Regions from separate parts of the Streptomyces sp. NPDC055103 genome, predicted to be linked through region 3. Evidence: riboswitches for the same ligand, from Rfam matches in the RefSeq annotation. Region 3 holds a riboswitch; each other region holds the start of a gene.
The links. A riboswitch is a leader RNA that binds a small molecule or an ion and turns the genes downstream of it on or off. The one in region 3 is predicted to bind cyclic di-AMP.
Positions count from the first base shown of each region.

Region 1: another riboswitch for cyclic di-AMP. It lies ahead of ACWFR1_RS35835 (M23 family metallopeptidase); the one in region 3 lies ahead of ACWFR1_RS05630 (M23 family metallopeptidase).
Region 2: another riboswitch for cyclic di-AMP. It lies ahead of ACWFR1_RS10460 (M23 family metallopeptidase); the one in region 3 lies ahead of ACWFR1_RS05630 (M23 family metallopeptidase).
Region 4: another riboswitch for cyclic di-AMP. It lies ahead of ACWFR1_RS27920 (transglycosylase family protein); the one in region 3 lies ahead of ACWFR1_RS05630 (M23 family metallopeptidase).

Region 1 covers NZ_JBSGTX010000090.1:4,090-7,667, forward strand. The annotation lists gene ACWFR1_RS35830 (PP2C family protein-serine/threonine phosphatase) at 1-1,165, shown strand, start outside; cyclic di-AMP (ydaO/yuaA leader) riboswitch at 1,367-1,513, shown strand; gene ACWFR1_RS35835 (M23 family metallopeptidase) at 1,525-2,727, shown strand; gene ACWFR1_RS35840 (aldo/keto reductase) at 2,782-3,578, shown strand, end outside.
Region 2 covers NZ_JBSGTX010000012.1:11,450-15,027, reverse strand. The annotation lists gene ACWFR1_RS10465 (SGNH/GDSL hydrolase family protein) at 1-319, opposite strand, end outside; gene ACWFR1_RS10460 (M23 family metallopeptidase) at 470-1,483, opposite strand; cyclic di-AMP (ydaO/yuaA leader) riboswitch at 1,488-1,649, opposite strand; gene ACWFR1_RS10455 (tyrosine-protein phosphatase) at 2,037-2,858, shown strand; gene ACWFR1_RS10450 (DUF6126 family protein) at 2,871-3,026, opposite strand; gene ACWFR1_RS10445 (helix-turn-helix domain-containing protein) at 3,080-3,578, opposite strand, start outside.
Region 3 covers NZ_JBSGTX010000005.1:140,602-144,179, reverse strand. The annotation lists gene ACWFR1_RS05635 (M16 family metallopeptidase) at 1-964, shown strand, start outside; cyclic di-AMP (ydaO/yuaA leader) riboswitch at 1,163-1,325, shown strand; gene ACWFR1_RS05630 (M23 family metallopeptidase) at 1,339-2,121, shown strand; gene ACWFR1_RS05625 (GntR family transcriptional regulator) at 2,346-3,029, shown strand; gene ACWFR1_RS05620 (HPr family phosphocarrier protein) at 3,165-3,446, opposite strand.
Region 4 covers NZ_JBSGTX010000051.1:25,978-29,555, forward strand. The annotation lists gene eno (phosphopyruvate hydratase) at 1-173, opposite strand, end outside; gene ACWFR1_RS27920 (transglycosylase family protein) at 552-1,283, opposite strand; cyclic di-AMP (ydaO/yuaA leader) riboswitch at 1,287-1,460, opposite strand; gene ACWFR1_RS27925 (transglycosylase family protein) at 1,715-2,791, opposite strand; gene ACWFR1_RS27930 (cytochrome P450 family protein) at 2,976-3,578, opposite strand, start outside.

The DNA.
Region 1 (3,578 bases), on a different contig from region 3:
CGGCGAGGGCCGCGGTCCGTACGGCGGTGCCCGGCGCTTCCTCCGTGCGCTGCCGCCGCTCGTCATCGTGGGCGGTGTCGTCTTCGACGTGTCGACGCCGCCCGCGTACACCGCCGCTCCGCTCTTCTCCGCCGCCCCTCTCATCGCGGCGCCCTTCTTCTCGACGCTCACGACCCTGGTGACCGGGATCGCCGCCGTCCTCGCCTCCGTCGGGCTGCACGTCTACAACGGCACCGTGACGGGCATCCCGGCCCTCACCGAGACCCTCACCGTCGTCACCGTCTCCGCGCTCGCGCTCCTCATCAACCGGGTCGTGCGGCGCAGCGGCGAGCGGCTGGCCTCCGCGCGGGTCATCGCGGAGACCGCGCAGAAGGCGGTGCTGCCGACGCCGGCCGAGCGGATCGGCGGGCTGCAGTGCGCGGCCCGTTACGAGGCGGCGCAGGCGGACGCGTTCATCGGCGGCGACCTGTTCGCCGTGCAGGAGACCCCGCACGGGGTGCGGCTCGTCGTCGGGGACGTCCGGGGCAAGGGGATGGACGCCGTCGAGGCCGTCGCCGTGGTGATCGGTGCGTTCCGGGAGGCGGCCGAGCAGGAGCGGAGCCTGGAGGGGGTGGCGCAGCGGTTGGAGCGGGCGCTGGCCCGGGAGGGCACCCGCAGACACGGGCTCGACGCCTTCGAGGGATTCACGACGGCCGTCCTGGCGGAGATCCCGCACGGGCGTGAGGACGGCGGCGGGGTCGTACGGATCGTCAACCGCGGTCATCCGCCACCGCTGTTGCTGTACGTGGACGGAAGCCTGGACGTGCTGGACCCGGCGGAGCCGGCGCTGCCGCTCGGCATGGGCGAGCTGGCGGCGTGGCCGGACCGGGCCGAGGAGTGGCCGTACCCGCCGGGCGCGACGCTGCTGTTCTACACGGACGGCCTCTCGGAGGCGCGCGACGCGCGGGGCGTCTTCTACGACCCGGCGGAACGGCTCGCGGGGCGGATCTTCCCGGGGCCCGAGGAGCTGCTCGACGCGCTGGTGGACGACGTACGGCTGCACACGGGCGGCGGGTCGACGGACGACATGGCGCTGCTCGCGCTGAGCAGGCCGGCGACGGGGCAGCCGGAGAGGCGCCGGACGATGCCGGTGGTGCCGCCGCGCGGCGGTGGTCACCAGGCGTAGTCGGAGGGTGTCACTGCGATAACAATTGACATAACGTCAGATTCTCGGTGTTTGAAGGCCCCTTGCTGAAGGGGGGTCAACTCGGGCGTTTCTCTACCAATTCAATGAACGATCACTGGGAACGGCTTGGAATCGGACCCCCCTGTCTATTAACGTTCGATAACGCAGCGCGGTCGTCCCAGCCGTCGCAAGAGGCGGCACCGTGCGCACGCGCCGAATCCTGAAGAGGAACCGGGGAACCACCAATTGGGGTGAATCGGGCCCTTCGCACCTGTGCGAACGTGCCCGTAGGAGACCTTCCTGCTCCGAACCCGTCAGCTAACCCGGTAGGCGAGAAGGAAGGAAAGGAGCGCGCCTTCGTGGCGTCCAACACTCCCGCACCCGAAGCCCCCTTCGATGCCTTCGGTGGTGGTGCGGGCCCCGCCGCTCCGGACACCGAGTGGAACCCCACCGAGGGAACCCTCCGCGCCGAGACCCGCGGTCGGCACCGGGTCGTCAAGCAGCGCTCCAACTTCGCCCGCTCCTCCACCGTCCTCGGCGTCGGCGTCATCGCGGCTGTCGGCGCGGGCGGCCTCGCCACCGCGCAGGAGAAGCCGCCGGTCGCCATATCGCTCCCCGACCTCCCGGACCTGAACCTCCCCTCGGCCGAGGACCTCCCCGGCGTCGGCGAGTTCTTCGCCGACGACGCGGACGCGCAGCTCCAGGACACCCTCACCGGGACCGGGTCCAACACGAACCCGCTCACCGCCGCCACGTACGTCACCCCGGCCGGCGAGAAGGCGGACGGCACCACCACGGCGGACGACACCGCCCGAACCGGAGCGAACGGCACCGCCCAGGCTGCCCTCACCGCGCAGGCCGGGACGCCCACGACCGCCGACGCGGCCGACGCGGGAGAGATCCTGCGCGCCCGCATCCTCCAGCAGGCCGAGCAGCAGCAGGCCTCCGCCGACGCCGCCGAGAAGCTGGCCGCGGAGAAGCTCGCGGCCGAGAAGGCGGCGGCCGAGGCCGCGGCCAAGGCGGCGGCGGCGGAGAAGGCGGCCGCCGACGCGAAGGCCAAGGCGGAGGCGGAAGCCAAGGCCAAGGCGGAGGCGGAAGCCAAGGCGGAGGCCGAGCGGCAGGCCGCGGCGGCGGAGGCCGAGCGCCTCGCGCAGCTCGCCGCCAGCTACTCGATGCCCCTGTCCTCGTACAGCATCAGCGCCACCTACATGCAGTCCGGCTCGATGTGGTCCTCCGGCTACCACACCGGTCTCGACTTCGCCGCGCCCACGGGCACCCCGCTCAAGGCCGTCCACAGCGGCACCGTCAAGTCGGCCGGCTGGTCCGGCTCGTACGGCTACCGGGTCGTCCTGGAGATGGAGGACGGCACCGAGATCTGGTACGCCCACCTCTCCTCCATGACCGTCAGCGCCGGCCAGACCGTGACGACCGGCGAGACGATCGGCCGCGTGGGCGCCACGGGCAACGTCACCGGCGCCCACCTCCACATGGAGGTCCACACCGCGGGCGGCGACGGCATCGACCCGGCGGCCTGGCTCCGCTCCAAGGGCCTGTCGATCTGACGCACCCATGCCCCACCCGGAATAGTCCCGGCGGCGCGGAGGGTTGACCGACCCGTGACCTCTCTCCGCCCGCTGGGCTCTTCCGAACTGCACGTCTTCCCGCTCGCCCTGGGCGGCAACGTCTTCGGCTGGACCGCCGACGAGGCACAGTCCTTCGCCGTGCTCGACGCCTACGCCGCCGCCGGCGGGAACTTCGTCGACACCGCGGACATGTACTCCGCCTGGGCCGAGGGCAACGAGGGCGGCGAGTCCGAGACCGTCATCGGCCGCTGGCTCGCCTCCCGCGGCAAGCGCGACGACATCGTCGTCGCCACCAAGGTCGGCGCCCACCCCCACTTCAAGGGGCTCTCCGCCACCACCATCAAGGCCGCCGCGGAGGAATCCCTGCGCCGCCTCGGCACCGACCGCATCGACCTGTACTACACGCACTTCGACGACGAGTCGGTCCCGGTCGAGGAGATCGTCACCGCCCTCGACCAGCTCGTGAAGGACGGCAAGGTGCGGGCCGTCGCCGCCTCCAACATCTCCCCTGAGCGGCTGCGCGCCTCCCTCGACTTCGCGGAGGCCGAGGGCCTCGCCCGGTACGTCGCGCTCCAGCCGCACTACAACCTGGTCTCGCGCGACACCTACGAGGGCCCGCTCCTGGAGACCGTCGAGAACGCCGGACTCGCCGCCGTCCCGTACTTCGGGCTCGCCTCCGGCTTCCTCACCGGCAAGTACCGCCCCGGCGCCACCGTCGACAGCGTCCGCGCCTCCGGGGCCGGCGAGCACCTGGACACCGAGCGGGGCAGGGCCGTGCTCTCCGCGCTCGACGCGGTCGCCGAGGCCCACGAGGCCGAACTCGCCACCGT
Region 2 (3,578 bases), on a different contig from region 3:
CGTCGTCGGGGTCCGTACCGGGCCGGATGATGTCGTTGCCGCCGGCACAGAAGGTCACCAGGTCGGGGGCGAGTTCCTTCGCGCGGGGGACCTGTTCGGCGACGATCTGGTCGAGCAGGCGTCCGCGTACGGCCAGGTTGGCGTAGCGGAACTCGTCCTGCTCCGGCAGCTGGTCGGCGAGCAGGACCGCGAACCGGTCCGCCCAGCCGACGTAGGTCCCGTCGGGCCCGGGGTCTCCGACGCCCTCGGTGAAGCTGTCACCGATCGCCGCGTACGACCCGAATGCGTTCTTGTCTCTTGATCTCGAATCGTCTGCCACGGGAGCACATCCTTCCCTTTCGGATGTGACCTACGCGACCGTAAGGAGGGGTTGACGGAGGGTGACATATGCCACCGATAAAGATTCCCCCAAGCCGGAATACGCCGACGGCCCGGCACCTGGGTGCCGGGCCGTCGTGGTGCGTCCGTGTCAGACGGAGACGCCGTGCTGGCGGAGGTAGGCCAGCGGGTCGACGTCGGAGCCGTAGTTCGGAGAGGTACGGATCTCGAAGTGCAGGTGCGGGCCGGTGGAGTTGCCGGTCGAGCCGGAGAGGCCGATCTGCTGGCCGCCGCTGACGGACTGGCCGGACGAGACGGAGAGGGAGGAGAGGTGCGCGTACTGCGAGTAGTTGCCGTCGGCGTGCTGGATGACGACCTCGTTGCCGTACGAACCGCTCCAGCCGGCGGAGACGACGGTGCCGGCGCCGACGGCGCGGACGGTCGTGCCGGAGGAGGCGATGAAGTCGACACCGGTGTGGTAGCCGGAGGACCACATGGAGCCGGAGGCACGGTACGGGGTGGAGAAGCCACCGCTGACGGGGGCGACCCAGCCGGACGCGGAGGTCGAGGACCCCGCCGACTGCGAGGTCCGCGCCGACTGCGAGGAGGAGGACTCCGAGGCGGCGGCCGGGGCGGAGGAGCGCTCGCTGCTCCGGGAGGCGCGCGAGGTGTCGCCGTTCTTCTCGGAGCTCTGCGTGCTCTTCGGGGCGGCCTTGGGCGCGGCGCTCTTGGGGGCGGCGGTCTTGGGCGCGGCGCTCTGCGCGGCGGCGGTGTTCTTGGCGCCGAGGGTGAGCTTCATGCCGGGCAGGATCAGCGAGGGGTTCTCGCCGACGACCTGGCGGTTGTCCTCGTACAGCTTCTGCCAGCCGCCCGCGAGGTGGTGCTCGGTGGCGATCTTCGACAGGTAGTCACCGCTGACGACGGAGTACGTCTTCGACGCGGCCTTCGTCACGGCGGGCGCGGCCTGGAGGGCGGCGGGCGCCTTCACCTGGGCGGCGGCGACGGCCTGGGCGGGGACGGCGGCCGGGGCGGCCTGCTCGGCGGCGTGGGCTCCGGTGGCGCCGAGGAGCGGGAGCGCGACGACGGCGCCTCCCGTACTGGCGACGACGAGACCCCGGGTGAGGGAATTGATCTTCGGACGGCGGTGCTTACCCTTCGCGGGCATGGCGAATTCCTCTCCGGCGCCTACGAGGTGAGCTGTCGGGTTCGGACTGGAGATGCCCGGCCGCGTTCTCACGCGGCTTCACCCCAAGCCGTCCTGTGTCGCGGGACCGGCGTACTTCCTGGGTCCCCCGCTCCTGCCACGCATGGGATGAGTGCGGATTCCGGACGGTGGCAGGATTCGGCGGTCCGACCGGATTGACGGTGACGCTAGACGAGCGAGGTCGGAGCAAACAAGCCGCGAATTCCACCCGGTATTGACCGGGGCGAATTTCGGGCGGAAATCCGGTCACCCTCCGTTGATGACGGTCCTTCGATTTCCTTTTTCCGTACGGCAATTGCTCGGGGCCGTCGGCCACGATCCGTCACTTCTATGACCCTGCTCACGCGGCACCGCCCATCTCGCCTGCAAACAGGGCGCGTTCCCCTTAACGCCCCATTTCGGACAGATCACCCATTCCCGTCCGAGGGGGTGCGCGGACCCCCTCCCACCTGGATGATTGTCCTAGGCACCGATCTCGCATCGGGCCCCCGAACGTCGACCCCCAGGAGCATCCGTGACGCAGCAGCTGCCGCAGGTCCCGCCCACCGAAGCGAACGAGCCCGAGCTGGCCGAGGTCCGCAACTTCCGGGACGTGGGCGGCCTGCCGACGACGGACGGGCGCGCCGTGCGGCCCGGACGCCTCTTCCGCAGCGGCCACCTCGCCCACGCCACCGAGGCGGACGCCGCCTTCCTCACCACGCTGGGCCTGCACACCGTCTTCGACTTCCGCAACGAGGCCGACCGCAAGGTCGAGGGGGCGGACGTCGAGCTCCCCGGCGTGCGGAACGTGAACATACCCCTCAACGACCCGGCCGACGGCAAGGAGTTCTGGAAGCTGGTGCGCGACGGCGACATCGCGCAGCTGCGGGAGATCCTGGGCGACGGCAAGGCGGCCGCCCGGATGTCCGATTCGTACCGCAAGATGATCGTCGAGCGGACGTCGGAGCACAGCCGGATCCTGCACTCCATGGCGGAGGAGAGCGTCCCGGCGCTGATGCACTGCGCGGCGGGCAAGGACCGCGCCGGCCTCTCCATCGCGATCACGCTGCTCGCCCTCGGCGTCGAGCGCGAGGCGATCGAGGCCGACTACGTGAAGTCGAACGACCCGCACCGCCGCTACAAGGTGCGCCGCAGCTCCACCGCCGCGGACGCGATGTCGCCCGAGGTGATGGAGCTGCTGAGCCCGCTCTTCGACGCGCGGGTGGAGTATCTGCGGGCCGCGTTCGAGACGATCGACGTGACCTGGGGTTCGGTGGAGACCTACCTCACGGAGGGACTCAAGCTGGCCCCGGAGACCCGCGAGCGCCTGCGGGAGCGCTTCCTCGCCGAGGCGTAGGCGGCACCCCGCCTACTGGTTCTGCCCGCCCAGCATGAAGAGCAGATAGAGGAAGCCGGCGAAGAGGTGCCCGGCGACCAGGTACGCGAAGAGGCGGAGGACCAGGCCCTTGGGGAACTTGCCTTCCCCGCGCTCCTCGCCGGTGACAGCTCGTGACTTCTCGGACATCTCGGTCCTTTTCTGACGAAGGGGCGCGTTCCCGCGAAGGGGTACGCGGGGGGTCAGCGACGGTGCGGGGTTCCGTCACCGAGGCACAGCTCGGCGACGGGACTCTGCATCAGGGTGTGAACGAAGAGCAGCTCGGCCCCGCCGGGGGTGGCGGCGCCGATGCGGTGCGGGGTGAGCGAGTCGAAGTGCGCGCTGTCTCCGGCGTCGAGGACGTGCACGGCGTCACCCAGCGCCAGCCGCACCCGCCCCTCCAGGACGTGGATCCACTCCTCGCCGGGGTGGACGCGCACGATGTCGGCCCGGGTGGCGTACGGCACGTGGACGCGAAGGCACTGGAGCGCCCGCCCGGCGCCGCCGGCCTGCCGGTAGATCCAGCCGTCGGCCTCGACGGGCTCGGAGCGGCCGGCCCGGACGACGGGGTCGCGCTCGGGCGGTGTCTCGCCGAGGAGCTCGGAGACCGTCGTACCGTAGATACGGGCGAGGGCCAGCAGCATCGGCAGCGAGGGTTGCCGGTTCCCCGTCTCCAGGCGCGAGAGGTGCGCCGGGGAGAGG
Region 3 (3,578 bases):
GCGCCTCGTGCGCAACCGCCTCGACGAGATCCCGCACGAGACGGCCAACCCGTCCCGCCGCGCCGCGAAGCAGCTCTCCAAGGAGCTCTTCCCGGCCGAGTCGCGCATGTCCCGGCCGCGCCAGGGCACGGAGGAGACGGTCGCCGCGATCGACTCCGCCGCCGTCCGCGCCTTCTACGAGGCGCACGTCCGCCCCGGCACGGCCACCGCCGTGGTCGTCGGCGACCTGACGGGTGTCGACCTCGACAAGGTCCTCGCCGAGACGCTGGGCGCCTGGTCCGGCGAGCCGGCCGAGCCGCTGCCGATGCCGCCGATCACCGCGGACGACACCGGACGGGTCGTCATCGTCGACCGTCCCGGCGCCGTCCAGACGCAGTTGCTGATCGGGCGCATCGGTCCGGACCGCCACGACAGCGTCTGGGCGGCCCAGGTCCTCGGCACGTACTCCCTCGGCGGCACGCTGACCTCGCGCCTCGACCGGGTCCTGCGCGAGGAGAAGGGCTACACGTACGGCGTGCGGGCCTTCGGGCAGGTGCTCCGCTCGGACGCCGCGGGGAACGGCGCGTCGATGCTCGCCATCAGCGGCTCGTTCGACACCCCCAACACCGGCCCGGCACTTGACGACCTGTGGAAGGTGCTGCGGACCCTCGCCGCGGAGGGCCTGACCGACGCCGAGCGCGAGACGGCCGTGCAGAACCTCGTGGGTGTGGCGCCGCTCAAGTACGAGACGGCCGCCTCGGTCGCCGGGACGCTCGCCGACCAGGTCGAGCAGCACCTTCCGGACGACTTCCAGGCGCAGTTGTACGCGCGTCTCGCCGAGACGGGCACGGTCGAGGCGACCGCGGCCGTGGTCAACGCCTTCCCCGTGGACCGGCTCGTCACCGTGCTCGTGGGCGACGCGGCGCAGATCGCGGAGCCGGTGCGCGCGCTCGGCATCGGTGAAGTCACCGTCGTGACCGGCTGATCGCACCCGCGGACCCGGCAAGGAAGGCCTCGACGTCACGATTTCGTCGAGGCCTTCCGCTTTGCCCGAATTGAGAGGAATGGGGCGTCTGCCCTGTGGCATGTCTTACAAACAGGCGTGTTTGTTTGGCTATTGAAAGACGATCCGCATAGCGTCGGTGCGGCTGTTCGTCAGTGCACGTGCCGCATTCGCGGCAGCGGACAGTCATCGCCGAGTCCCCGTCAGGCGCGAGCCTGGGGAGCCGGGGACCCACACAGTCCCTGGGGTGAATCGGGCGCCTTCGTCACGCACGGAGGGGCTCGTAGGAGACCTTCCTGCTCCGAACCCGTCAGCTAACCCGGTAGGCGAGAAGGAAGGAAAGGAACAGCCCCTACATGGCGTTCACCCGTGCCACCGGGAAGCATCGTGGGCCGAGCCGGATGGCGCGTCGCAGCGTGGGCATCGCCGGCGTCGCGACACTCGCCACCACCGGCGTCATCGGAACCCTCGCCTCCCCGGCGCTCGCCGCCGACACGGACAACCGCTCCGTCGAGGACACCGGCCTCACGCAGGTGATCACCGAGGACTCCCTCGCGGACCGCGTCAACGCCCAGGTCGCCGCGCAGGAGCAGGAGGCCTTCGAGGCCATCGCCAAGGCGAAGGCCCAGGCCGAGGCTCGCGCCGAGGCGAAGCGCAAGGCCGAGGCCCGCGCCAAGGAGGTCCGTGAGGAGCGTGAGCGCGCCGCCCGCGAGGCCGAGCGCCGCCGCCTCAACTCCTTCCAGCTCCCCGTGGCCGGCTCGTACGTGACCACCGGCTACAAGACCGGCGGCTCCCTCTGGTCCTCCGGCAGCCACTCCGGCATCGACTTCCACGCGTCCTACGGCAGCTCGGTCGTCTCCGTCGGCTCCGGCACCGTCGTCGAGGCCGGCTGGGGCGGCGCGTACGGCAACAACATCGTCATCCGGATGAACGACGGCACGTACACCCAGTACGGGCACCTCTCGTCCATCGGGGTCTACGTGGGCCAGAGCGTCGAGCCGGGCCAGCAGATAGGCGTCTCGGGTTCGAGCGGCAACTCGACCGGCCCGCACCTCCACTTCGAGGCGCGGACGAGCTCCGAGTACGGCTCCGACCTCAACCCCATCTCGTACCTCCGCTCCCGCGGCGTCAGCCTCTGACCCCAGGCGGAAGCCGCTGACGCCACACGGAAGCCCCTGGCGTCACACGCATCGCGTCGCAAAAGCCCCGGCTCGTACTGAGCCGGGGCTTTTCGCTGACCGAAACATATGCGCGGATTCCATGGGGGCATCGGAAATTCCGGCCTGCTGCAATAGAGTCGCAGAGCGGACGCAGAACAGGCGTCGCTCGAATTGTCTCTCGCGGACCAAGGCGGAGGTCGGACATGCGCGTTCCCGCGCAATCGGTATGCACGGCGATCCGGGACGACATCGTCTCCGGCGTCTTCGAGCGGGGCGGGCGACTGACCGAGGAGCAGCTCGCGCGCCGCTACGGGGTCTCCCGTGTCCCGGTCCGCGAGGCCCTGCGCACCCTGGAGTCCGAGGGCTTCGTCGTCACCCGCCGCCACGCAGGCGCCCATGTCGCCGAGCCCACCGAGCAGGAGGCGGCCGATCTGCTCGACATGCGGGCCCTGCTCGAACCCCTGGGCGCCGCCCGCGCCGCACAGCGGCGCACCGAGGCACATCTGAAGGTGCTGCGGGGCCTGGTCAGGCTGGGTCAGGAGCGGGCCAGACGCGGCCAGGGCGAGGACCTGCGCTCGCTCGGCGGCTGGTTCCACGAGACGCTGGCGCAGGCCTCCGGCAGCCCGGCCCTGACGGCGCTGCTCACCCAGCTACGGCACAAGATCGCCTGGATGTACGCGGTCGACCAGCCCGCCCACCCCACCGAGGCCTGGTCCGAGCACGGCGCGATCGTGGACGCCGTCGCGCGCGGCGACGCCGAGCGGGCCAGGGCGCTGACGGCGCTGCATGCGGAGCGCTCGCTGGTGCTGCACCGGCTGAAAAGGCCCGAGCGCGGCCGTGTGAGGGTTTCGCAACATGTCGTCAACACGGCGAGCGTCCGGAATTAACACGTGCACCGTATACAAAGAATAGGAATTCGCTGGAGCTGATGTGCGCTGCCGGAAATACCGGCTCCAGAAAAGCGAAAACCGCGGCCGCCGGAATTCCGGCAGCCGCGGTTTCGTCGTACGGGAAAGGCGGGGTCAGACGGTCTCGGGGAGCTCGTCGAGGCCCTCGGCGACCAGCTTCGCGAGGCGGTCCAGCGCGATCTCGGCGCCCTCGGCCTCCGAGGCGAGGACGATCTCCTCGCCGCCCTGCGCGCCCAGGCCGAGCACCGCGAGCATCGAGGCGGCGTTCACGGGGGTGCCGTCGGACTTGGCGATCGTCACCGGAACGCCGGAAGCCGTGGCGGCACGGACGAAGATGGACGCGGGGCGGGCGTGGAGGCCCTCGGCCCAGCCGACGTTGACGCGGCGCTCAGCCATGGTGTTGCCCTTCAAGTCTCAAGCGGGTTGTCTAGACCAGTCTCTCATGCGGTGCGCGGTGCTCGTGCCGACCTTCGAACCGGATCGGACCGCCCTTCGGCCCTCCCCACCCTGCACGGCGCGCACCCGCGG
Region 4 (3,578 bases), on a different contig from region 3:
GGGTCACCGTCGCGAAGCTCGATGGCCTCGAACGCACCGGTGGAGGCGCCGGACGGAACAGCAGCACGACCGGTGCTGCCGTCGTCGAGGCCGACCTCGACCTCGACCGTGGGGTTGCCTCGGGAGTCCAGGATTTCCCGGGCTACGACGACGTCGATGGACGGCACGAGCATCTCCTTTTTGGGATGTGACGCTGGATGTGACGCATGGCCGGTGCAGGGTCGCTCGGCCTTGCGACAAGAGCCTAACCGGCTCCGGGGCTGCGGCCAGCCGTGCGCCCGCCCGCTGGGACGAAAAAGGACCCAAGGGCAGGCATCTCGGGACGAAGGACCCCAGATCTACTGGACAGTAACCATGAAGTCGCCCGAGAGAGGCGCCGGTGCGGAAGTCGCCCTATAAGAGGAGGGGGCCCCGGACAAGAGGAGGGGGACCCCGGACACACGGAACCCCGGTCCGGCGCGCACGGGGGAAGGGCGCGCCGGACCGGGGTGGTCACCGCGGGAGGGTCGTAGGGGCCGGGTGAGCCGCCGGACTCACCCGAGCCGCCGGGCTCACTTGAGGTGGAGCTGCTGGCCCACGTAGATGAGGTCGGCGTCGTCGACGACGTCCTTGTTCAGCTCGAAGAGCTGGGCCCAGCCACCCTTGACGCCGTGCGCCTGGGCGATCTTGCTGAGGGTGTCGCCGGCGACGACCTTGTACTCGCCGTCGCCCTTCTTGACGACCTTGCCGGTCGGGGTGGTGACCGTCTTCTTGGTGGCGGCCTTCGGCGCGGCGGACTGCTGCGTGGCCTTCTTCGGGGCCTGGCGCTGCTCGCTGCGGGTCGTCGGCTGCTCGGTCGAGCGCTGCGACTGCTGCCGCGGCTGCTCGGTGCTCTGCTGCGGCGCGCTCTCGGCGGAGCCGCCGTCGTACGAGGCACCGGAGAGGCCGACGCCGCAGGACGGCCAGGCGCCCTTGCCCTGGCCCGCGAGGACCTTCTCGGCGATGGCGATCTGCTGGGACTTCGACGCCTGGTTGGCGGTCGAGGCGTAGGCGGTGCCGCCGTACGCGGCCCAGGTGGAGGCCGAGAACTGCAGGCCGCCGTAGTAGCCGTTGCCGGTGTTGATGGACCAGTTGCCACCGGACTCGCACTGGGCGACGCGGTCCCACTCGGAGGACGTGGCGGCCGAGGCGGTGCCCGCGGTCATCAGCGGGGCGGCGACGGCGACACCGGTGACGCCGACGAGCGTGACGACCTGGGTGGCCTTGGAGGGACGGCGGTGTTTGCCCTTGCCGGAAAACAGCATGGAGATTCTCCTCACCGACGCCTACGAGGTGAGCTGTCGGGTTCGGACCAATGAGTTGTCCGGCCGCGTGTCCTAGCACGCGACTTAACCCCTAGCCGATCGTCGGCCGTCTGCTTCAACGGCCGGGGTCGGCACTTACCTTGGGTCCCCCGCTCCTGCCTACGGCGCTTACGCGACGTTCCCATCGGCCGACGGCAGGATTCGGCGTTTCGGTCGACGGGGCCCGCGGTGGCGAGCGGTTACGACCGTAGACACAGACCCACCGGAAGTTCAAAGAGGCATATTGCGGAAATATCGCCCCTACTTGCCTTCCGGTGGGGGGTGTTTGCGCAGGTGGGAGGTGACGGGAGCAAAGTTCGCGGACGGGACACGCCAGTTGAGGCGAAGAGACCCATGTCTCACTTGCCCAGAACCGGACATACGCTCCCGAACTACCCCGCCGCCGCCTTCGAACCGACCGTCAGGTCGAGGCTCTGACCAGGGACGATGAGGTCCGGATCGGTACCCACGGTCCCGCGGTTGGCGTCGTAGAGGGCGTTCCAGCCGCCGGGGAGTTCGTTCTCCTGCGCAATCTCGGACAGGTTGTCACCGGGCTGCACGGTGTAGGCGCCCGAAGCGTCCTGACTGTCCGTTGTGCCCGGATTCTTCACCTCGTCAGCCGTCGGCGTCGCGGCAGGGTTTTCCGCCAGCTTGTCCGTCGATGAAGCGTGTCGGCCCGATTCGGCTGAAGTGTCCGCCTTGCCGGTTTCCTCCGAGGCGGCCTCGCCCCGGTGCTTGCCACCGCCGGGCGCGGCCGACGTGGCGTCACCTGTCGGCGTTCCGGGCGATACGGGCGTAAGGGACGCATCGGGCGTGGTCGGGGTGGCCGGTGCGCCCGGGGCGGTCGGCGAGACCGGGCCCGAGGGCTTGCCGGGAGTCCCCGGGGTGGCCGCGGCGCCCGGAGCGGTGGGCGTGGCCCCCGTCACCGGCGCGGTCGGGCTGACCGGCGTGGTGGGCGAGGCGGGGGCCGTCGACGCGTCACGGGACGGCTCGGCGCCCTTCGCGGCCTCGGCCGCCTTCTCGGCCTCCTCTGCGGCCTTCGCCGCGGCGGTGGCCTCCGAGGAGGTGGCCGGGACGCCCGCGGTGCGGTTCGACTCCGCGACGGGCCCCGTGGGCGCCTTCGTGGCCGCGGCCGGGCCGGGGTCGATGCCGGTGGCCGCGCCGTCGTTCCTCAGTCCGGCGATGGGCGCGCAGGTGGCCCAGTCGGTACTGCCGGCGGCGAGAGCCTTGTCGGCGATCGCGATCTGCTGGGCGCGGCTGGCCAGGTCGGGGCTGGGCGCGTACGCGAGGCCGCCGTTCCGCTCCCAGCTGTCCTGGGTGAACTGGAGGCCGCCGTACATGCCGTTGCCGAAGTTGGCGCTCCACTGGCCGCCGGACTCGCACTCGGCGACCCGGTCCCAGGTCGCGGCGTCGGCGGCGGAGGCGGAGCCGGCGGCGAGCAACGGCAGTGCCAGGGCGGATCCGGTCACTCCCGCGGCGACGACGATGGCGGGGGCCTGACGGGGTCGACGGTGTCGTCCGTTCCCGGAGCGCATACGGAGGCCTTTCGCGTGACGGCTGAGACTGCCGGGAAACGTAGCGGCATTCGAACGCTCGTCACAAGTCGATGGACCCCCGATCACGTAAAGATCACAGTCCTGACGACTCGTCAGTTCACCGCACCCGTACGGAAGGGGAGAATTCCACTGGAAGTGTGCGCAATCCGCGCATGATGAGCCCTCCGCGCCACCGGAGTTCGGCCGGATCGGCGGCAAGTCGCAGATCGGGCAGACGAGTCAGCAACGTCGCGAGCGCGGCCTGGCCCTCCAGGCGGGCGAGCGGCGCTCCCAGGCAGTAGTGGATGCCGTGCCCGTACCCGAGGTGCTGGTTGTCGCGCCGGGACAGGTCCAGCGTGTCCGCGTCCGCGAACCGCTCCGGGTCCCGGTTCGCGGCGGCGAGCACCACGAGCACCGGGTCGCCCGCCGGGATCTCCTGTCCGCCGATGGTCAGCGCCTCCGTCGCGTACCGCCAGGTGGCCATCTCGACCGGCCCGTCGTACCGCAGCAGCTCCTCGATCCCCGTCTCCAGGAGCCCGGTCTCCCCCGCCGCGACCGAGGCCTGGAGCCGCTCCCGCTGCTCGGGATGGCGGAGCAACTGGTAGACCCCGTTGCCGATCAGGTTCACGGTCGTCTCGAAACCGGCGAAGAGAATGATGAAGGCCATGGCGGCCGCCTCGTTCTCGGTGAGGTGCTCACCGTGGTCGGAGGCCCTGATGAG